2 regions of the Pantoea agglomerans genome follow, and region 1 is predicted to be linked to the other one. Evidence: riboswitches for the same ligand, from Rfam matches in the RefSeq annotation. Region 1 holds a riboswitch; the other holds the start of a gene.

The links. Region 1 has a riboswitch for thiamine pyrophosphate ahead of thiB (thiamine ABC transporter substrate binding subunit). Riboswitches for the same ligand answer to the same signal wherever they lie in the genome.
Region 2: linked by a shared signal. The riboswitch ahead of thiM (hydroxyethylthiazole kinase) and the one ahead of thiB (thiamine ABC transporter substrate binding subunit) in region 1 are both predicted to bind thiamine pyrophosphate.

The regions. Positions count from the first base shown of each region.
Region 1 covers NZ_CP083809.1:3,381,208-3,385,070, reverse strand. The annotation lists gene thiP (thiamine/thiamine pyrophosphate ABC transporter permease ThiP) at 1-1,096, opposite strand, end outside; gene thiB (thiamine ABC transporter substrate binding subunit) at 1,072-2,058, opposite strand; TPP riboswitch at 2,104-2,196, opposite strand; gene sgrR (HTH-type transcriptional regulator SgrR) at 2,232-3,863, opposite strand, start outside.
Region 2 covers NZ_CP083809.1:1,357,104-1,360,966, forward strand. The annotation lists gene LB453_RS09090 (hypothetical protein) at 608-988, opposite strand; gene LB453_RS09095 (hypothetical protein) at 988-1,206, opposite strand; TPP riboswitch at 1,340-1,436, shown strand; gene thiM (hydroxyethylthiazole kinase) at 1,471-2,265, shown strand; gene thiD (bifunctional hydroxymethylpyrimidine kinase/phosphomethylpyrimidine kinase) at 2,262-3,062, shown strand; gene LB453_RS09110 (GntR family transcriptional regulator) at 3,091-3,777, opposite strand.

The DNA.
Region 1 (3,863 bases):
GCGTGCGCTGGCGCTGGCGCAGCTCGCGACTGCTCCACAGCAGCATCATGGTGAGCGTGACGCAGAGCGCGCCCGCGCCGATGGCGATACGCAGCGAGGTCAGCGTCGCCTGCCATAGCGCCGGCTGCGCCAGCGCGCCGCCCGATATGCCGCGCAGCCCGTCAACCATCACCGCCAGCAGCGGCGGCAGCAGCAGTAACAGCGCCAGCGCGATAAGCAGGCCGTCGCCGATGCGTGCGCGCCGCGAATCGTGCGGGTCGCGCCAGCCCCGCAGCTGCGCGCTGCCCGCAGGTATCGCCTTGCTGAAGCGCTGGCTCAGCAGCACCAGCGTCAGGCAGAAGGCGAGCTGGATCAGCGCCAGCAGCGCGGCGCGGCCGGGATCGTAGTCGTAACTCAGCGCCTGAAAGATCGCCAGCTCAATGGTGGTGGCCTGCGGGCCGCCGCCCAGCGAGAGCACGGTGGCGAAGCTGGCGAAGCAGAGCATAAAAATCAGCGCGCCGGTAGGCAGTAGCTGGCGGCGCAGCCAGGGCCACTCCAGCAGGCGGAAAAGATGCCAGCCGCGCAGCCCGAGCTGGGCGGCGAGCTGACGCTGCTCGCCCGGAATCGTCTCCAGCGTCTGCAGCATCAGGCGCGTCGCCAGCGGCAGGTTGAAAAAGCAGTGCGCCAGCAGAATGCCCTGCAGCCCATAGGGCGAAAAGCGGTAGTCGACGCCGAACAGCTGGCAGAGCTGCGCCAGCCAGCCAACGCGGCCATAGACCGTCAGCAGGCCGAATACCGCCACCAGCACGGGCAGCACCAGCGTCATGGCGCAGAGGCGCAGCAGCAGCTGACGGCCGGGAAAACGCCGTCGGTAGAGGGCGCGCGACAGGGGTATCGCAGGCAGCAGCGACAGCAGGGCGGAGAGCAATGCCTGGGTGAAAGAGAATCGCACTACGTGGTGCAGATAGCTGTCGTGCAGCAGCGCGCGCCAGTCGCCCGTCGGCGCGCTGGCCCAGAGCGCGCCGAACGCCAGCAGCGCCACGCCGCACAGCAGCAGCGCGGCGCTGCTGCCCGGCACCATCCAGAGTGGGATTAGCGGCTGACGGCGCGTTGCCATGCGCTAATCCAGTCTGCGCGCTGCTGCGCGACTTCCTGCGGGCTAAACTGCAGCGCGGTTTGCGGCACGCTCAGGGTCTGATAGCCCGCGGGCAGATCGCTTTTTATCACCGGATACATCCAGTTGCCGGTCGGGATGGTGTTCTGGAAGGCGGGGGTCAGCATAAACTGCATAAACTGCTGCGCCAGCTTCGGCTGCTTGCTGCTGGCAAGCTGCGCGGCAACCTCGACCTGCAAATAGTGGCCTTCGGCGAACGGCGCGGCGGCGTAATTCTCTTTCTTCTCTTCGATCAGGTGATAGGCGGGCGAGGTGGTGTAGCTCAACACCAGATCGCCTTCCCCTTTCAGGAACAGGCCGTAGGCTTCACTCCAGCCCTTGGTCACGGTAACGGTTTTCTGCGCCAGCTTCTGCCAGGCCTCTGGCGCCTTGTCGCCGTAAACCTTCTGCATCCAGAGCAGCAGACCCAGACCCGGGGTGCTGGTGCGCGGATCTTCGTAGATCACGCGCCATTTTTGCGGGCTCTCCACCAGCTCTTTCAGGCTGGTGGGCGGGTTTTTAAGGCGCGTTTTGTCATAGACGAAGGCGAAGTAGCCGTAGTCGAAGGGCACGAAGGTTTGATCCTGCCAGCCGCCCGGCAGCGTCAGGTTATGGAGATCGACCCCGCTTTTAGCGAACAGGCCGGTCTGCTGCGCCGCCTGTAGCAGGTTGTTATCGAGGCCGAGCACCACGTCAGCCTTGCTGTTTTTGCCTTCCATGCGCACGCGGTTCAGCAGCGAGACGCCATCCTCCAGCGCCACATAGCGCAGCTCGCAGCCGCACTGCGCCTCAAAGGCTTTTTTCACCGCCGGGCCGGGGCCCCATTCGGCGGAAAAGGAGTCGTAGGTGTAGACGGTCAGGGCCGGTTTTGCCGCCAGCGCCGGCACGGACAGCAACATCAGCAGAGGGAGGATCTGTTTAACCACTTTGCGCTCCTGAGGGAGAATTGTTATGAGTCGCAAAGGATCTGAGCGTAGCAGCCTCTCAAATCCCTACGTCGGTATTAACCGAATCAGGTTCGACGGGTTTCTCTCAGCCTTTTGCAGGCACCCCGTTGAGAACGGCTCATTCTAGACATTTCGTCGCCAGGGGGAAAGCGTCACAGCGTCGGCGGCGCGAACCAGGCGGATTTAAAGTCGAACCAGCCGAGGGTATTCAGGCGCACGCCGCGCATGCTGCGCTGGCCTTCGAGCAGCAGCCAGTGATGAAACAGCGGATGCAGACTATCCGCATCCAGCAGCCGTTTGCTCCACTCCGCCAGCGGCAGGGTTTTGCCTCGCCAGCGCGCGGCGTCCGCTTCCCAGTCGAGCGGCAGACAGTGATGCAGCAGCGGAAGCTCGTAGAGCTGGGCGAACAGCGAATACTCCAGCGGCAGAGTGAAATTGACGCTGCCGAGCCAGATGTCGCTTTCCGCCTCGCCCTGATGCCAGGTTTCATACTCGACCGCGCGGGTAATCAGCCGCACGTTATGCTGCGCCAGCAGCGGGCGCAGCGCGCTGGCGATCCCCTCATGCTCCACGTGCTGGCTGTACCACGTCAGCGTCAGGCTCTCCAGCCCGGGCGGCTTGGTCGCCGGCGTAAGATCGCGGCGATGATGCCAGCGCGGCAGCAGGCCGTAAGCGGGATACCAGTAGCGCTGGTAGCCAGCCTCGGCATAGTTAAGCAGGGCGACGGGATTCAGCAGATGGCAGAGCCAGCGCCGGACGGCGGCATCGCGTCCCTGAGCGGAGCGCTGGTCGAACAGCAGAAAATAGCAGCCCTCTTCAAGACGGCTCTCTTCCAGTTTTTCATCCTCGGCGGCACCTTGCAGACGCACGCCGGCGTAAACCAGCTCGTCGCTAATCTCCGGCAGCACCCAGATAGAGACATCATCGATCAGGGCGCGAAAGCCAAAGTAGTCGTCAAACGCCTCGATCTTCAGCTGACTCTGCTGGTTGCGCACTACGCGATAGGGGCCGGTGCCGACCGGATGGCGGGCGAAGTCGCGCATCTGCGGCCATTCACGCGGCAGGATCATGGCGCTGACGCTGCCGAGCAGCCACGGCAGCCAGTCGTCGGGTTCGCTCAGATGGAGATCCAGCGTCCAGGGCGCGGGTGAATCAATGCGCTGAATATGGGAGAAGAGCGGCTGCGGACGCAGGCGTTCCAGGCTCGACGTCACGTCCGCCATCTCCAGCTCGCGGCCGTGATGAAAGCGGATCGCCGGGCGCAGGTAAAAACGCCAGTGCAGCGGCGAGATCGCCTGCCAGTGATGGGCGATATCCGCCTCTACTTCCCCGTTTTCCTCATTTATACGCGTCAGGCCGTTGAAGATCTGACGCGCCAGATGCGTTTCAGAACGGCGCAGCGGCGAGCCGGGCAGCAGGTTTAGCAGCGGGCGATAGTAGAGCACGCGCAGAATATGTTTACCCTGGCGAAAGCTGCGGCCGAGATGGGCGCGGATCATCTGGCGCACCTCCGCCTTGTCGCCCACCAGCTGCACCAGCTGATCGATGCGATCCTGCGCCAGCAGATCCTCAGCGCGCTGCTGCTGCAGCGCCAGGCCGGTATAACGGAAAATAAGCTGCGAGCGCTTGCCTCGTCCCGCCTCTGCCTGCCAGGTGAGCCAGCCCGCCTCCTGCATCGCGTTAAGCAGGTTACGCATATGGCGACGCGAGCAGTGCAGCTGCTCAGCCAGCTCGCTGAGCGTGACCAGCTGGCTTTCGCCCTGGCAGCTTTGCCACAGGCGGAT
Region 2 (3,863 bases), 2.0 Mb from region 1:
TATCCCTGCTAAGCTGGCGTTGAAAGCTAATTGCATACAATTACTTTACATTAATGAGCAATTGAATAGCTGAAAGGCGGTGTAGAGCAGATCTTTTATTATCGTTGGAGCAGTGAACGTTTATAACTGATGGGCGTGCGATACTGGCTTATGGTAAAGCGTTTTTTACCCCTGTCGATTTTTTCAGAATAAATAATGAGTGTCATAGTATACCGCTCGTTTCCAGCCATTTAACTTTCGTTTCCGATACAGGGTCGGGAAATAGCATCTGCTCTGTGCATCCGCGACGCCTGGTGGCGGCGAGGCGCTGCAGTGGAAAATTCTTAACGCGCTTATCAGAGGCCGCTGTCGAGACTGTCTTTAACCAGCATAATCCATGAGAAGGGAACGGCAGGCTTAGTCTCTCTCTTCGACAAGTTCAGGACAGGTGAAAAATATTGTGCATCTAAATCAGATCCCAGGTCAAAAGTAACGCGAAGGGGCTGTTCAATGCTGCCTGCATATTTTTTCCTTACCCTCAGCTTGTTATGGGATAGCTTCTGTAAGCTGACAATAAATCACTGCAATGAGATCTAATCAAAAAATTACGCATGAATCCTTGTTGTGTTCATTCAAATAAATAGGAGGTTACGATGGTTGCGAAAAAGAATATGGCAGCTAGCAGGAATAGTGTGAATTTAACTTTTAACCATGAAGTCATTTCTTTGGGCTGATATTTAATGAAATCATAATGATCAGGGTTCATGTTTCTGACTGCGAAACTTCCTTTTTTAACAATGAGGGGGAATATAAAATAAAAATCTTTTTGTATTGATGAAAATAACCCTCCCGCCTGAGCGAGGATTATACCTGCGGGTAAATAGCCAAACTTTTTCTTAAAAGCTTCACATAGTTTATTATGCTGTTTGTTTTTTAACACAGAATAACCAATCGACATTAATCCAAACAGGATACACAAAAAGGTGCATACAGCAGGTATAAGTTTCATTATTTACCTATGACCTCATATATTGACTCACCCAGGACCTCTCCTTTACGTGATAAGTATTCTCCGCCTAAGTAGCCCCCTCCTGAACCAGGTACTACACCAGGATCACCTTCTCTGGCCTGTGGCTTACCGAACGCAATACCCAGGGCAGTCCCCGCGATTATCTTTCCTCCGCAGGTTGTTTTATCTCCTTTGCAAAGTACAACGCCTTTTGCCATAAGTCCCTCCATTGACTATGGGTATTGTGCGATGTTGATTTTAAGACCAGTTATGCAAAACGCAATACCCCACGCGGCGAGCTTGTATCCGCAACTCACTTCCCCTAATCTGCCGGGGAGTAACTTATTTTGTACTTATGACTCGGGGTGCCCTTCTTTGTGAAGGCTGAGAAATACCCGTACCACCTGATCTGGATAATGCCAGCGTAGGGAAGTCAGATGCCTGACCGCATTCGCCTTCTTGCTCGCCGGTTGGGAGTTATAATGATCCGCCAACCTCAACGCTTTTCCGACGCGCATTTCGCGCCTGTACTCGCCCGCTTCGTCCAGCGCCAGCCGCTGGTGCACTGCATGACTAACGATGTCGTACAGAACATCACCGCCAACGTTTTGCTGGCGCTTAACGCCTCGCCCGCTATGGTGATCGATCCCGATGAAGCCGCGCAGTTCGCCGTCGTGGCCGATGCCCTGCTGATCAATGTCGGCACGCTGACCCGCGATCGCCGCGACGCCATGCTGGCGGCGGCGCAGGCGGCCAACGTGGCGCAAAAACCCTGGGTGCTCGACCCGGTGGCGGTCGGTGCGCTGACTCTGCGCACGGCGTTCTGCCAGCAGCTCCTTCCGCTGCGGCCTGCCGCCGTGCGCGGCAACGCGTCTGAAATTCTCGCGCTGGCGCAGCAGGGGGGCGGTGGACGTGGCGTGGATACGCAGCATCAGGCGGAAGCGGCGCTTGAGGCGGCGCGCGAACTGGCACAGCGGCATCAGACGCTGGTGGCGGTCAGCGGCGAGGTCGATTACGTCACCGACGGCGTTGAGACGCTCAGCGTGTCCGGCGGCAGCGCGCTGATGACGCGCGTGGTCGGCACCGGCTGCGCGCTCTCCGCCGTGGTGGCCGCCTTTTGCAGCCTGCCCGGCGAACGGCTAAGCAATATCGCCAGCGCCTGCCGCGTGATGGCGCTGGCGGGGGAACGCGCCGCCGCGCAGACCGGCGCCCCCGGTAGCTTCGCCACGCTGTTTATCGACGCCCTGTGGCAGCAGGCACAGGAGGCGCGCGCATGAAGCGTATTAACGCGTTAACCATTGCCGGCACCGATCCCAGCGGCGGCGCCGGTATTCAGGCCGATCTGAAAGCCTTTTCCGCCCTCGGCGCTTACGGGACCAGCGTGATTACCGCGCTGGTGGCGCAGAACACCTGCGGCGTGCAGTCGGTGTATCGTATTGAGCCAGCCTTTGTGGGGGCGCAGCTCGATTCCGTGCTCAGCGACGTGCGCATCGACACGGCGAAAATCGGTATGCTCGCGGAAACCGCTATCGTGCAGATCGTGGCGGAGAAGCTGGAACGCGCCGCTATCCCTTTCGTGGTGCTGGATACGGTGATGGTGGCGAAAAGCGGCGATCCCTTGCTCTCGCCTGACGCCATCGCCAGCGTGCGTGAACGGCTGCTGCCGCAGGTGTCGTTAATCACCCCCAATCTGCCGGAGGCGGCGGCGCTGCTTGAGTGCGCGCCGGCGCGCAGCGAAGAGGCGATGCTGGATCAAGGCGAAGCCCTGATGGCGCTGGGCTGCCAGGCGGTGCTGATGAAAGGAGGCCACCTCAGCGACAGCGAAAGCCCGGACTGGCTGATCACCCGCGACGGCGCGGAGCGCTTTACCGCGCCGCGCGTTAATACGCGCCATACCCACGGCACCGGCTGTTCGCTCTCCGCTGCGCTGGCGGCGCTGCGCCCGCGTTATGACAGCTGGGAGTCAACGCTGCGCGAGGCGAAAGGCTGGCTGCAGCAGGCGTTACTGCAGGCCGATACGCTGGAGGTGGGCAGGGGAATTGGGCCGGTACACCATTTTCATCGCTGGTGGTAGGAAAGAGAGGGCGGCAGGCCTGCCGCCCTTACAGCGCCTCAAACCACTCGCTGTTGCGCTCGGCGATCGGCGTAATAGAGAAAATCATCTCCTGCAGATGGCGGCGCATTGCCGCTTCGGCGGCGTCGGCGTCGTGGTTCTTCAGCGCCGATAAAATCTCTTCGTGCTGCTCAATCAGGCTGTCCGGCGGTGAGACCTCGCTCAGCGTCAGAAAGCGCACGCGGTCCATCGCCGCTTTAATATTCTCCACCGTTTCCCACGCCAGCAGGCAGTTGATGCTCTCGGCAATCAGGCGGTGAAACTCATCGTCGAGGCTGAGAAAGGCCTGGCTGTCATGGCGATCGGCGGCCATCTTCTGCAGCTGAAGGTTGTGCTCCAGCGCCATCAGCGCCGCCGGCTCAATCTCCAGCGCCGCGCGCCGCACCACCGACACCTCTACCGCTTCGCGAATAAACCGACCGTCCGCGACGCGCCGCGCGGAGATCTTGCGCACGAAGGTGCCGCGCTGCGGCAGCACCTGCACCAGACCCGCTTCCGCCAGCTTGATAAAGGCTTCGCGCACCGGCTGACGCGACACGTTAAACCGGGCGGACACTTCTTTTTCTGACAGCAGCGAACCCGGCTGAATGACGCAGGTCACGATATCCTTACGCAGATAACGATAAATCTGCTGGTTAACCGGTTCGCTGGTGGTGATGGTATAGGCGATTGACATGCGGCATATCCGTATTACGGCTGGCCTGAGCCAGCCCGTTGGGAAAGTGTCAGTCTAATCAGCGCGCTGCGACTGCGCCAGCGCTT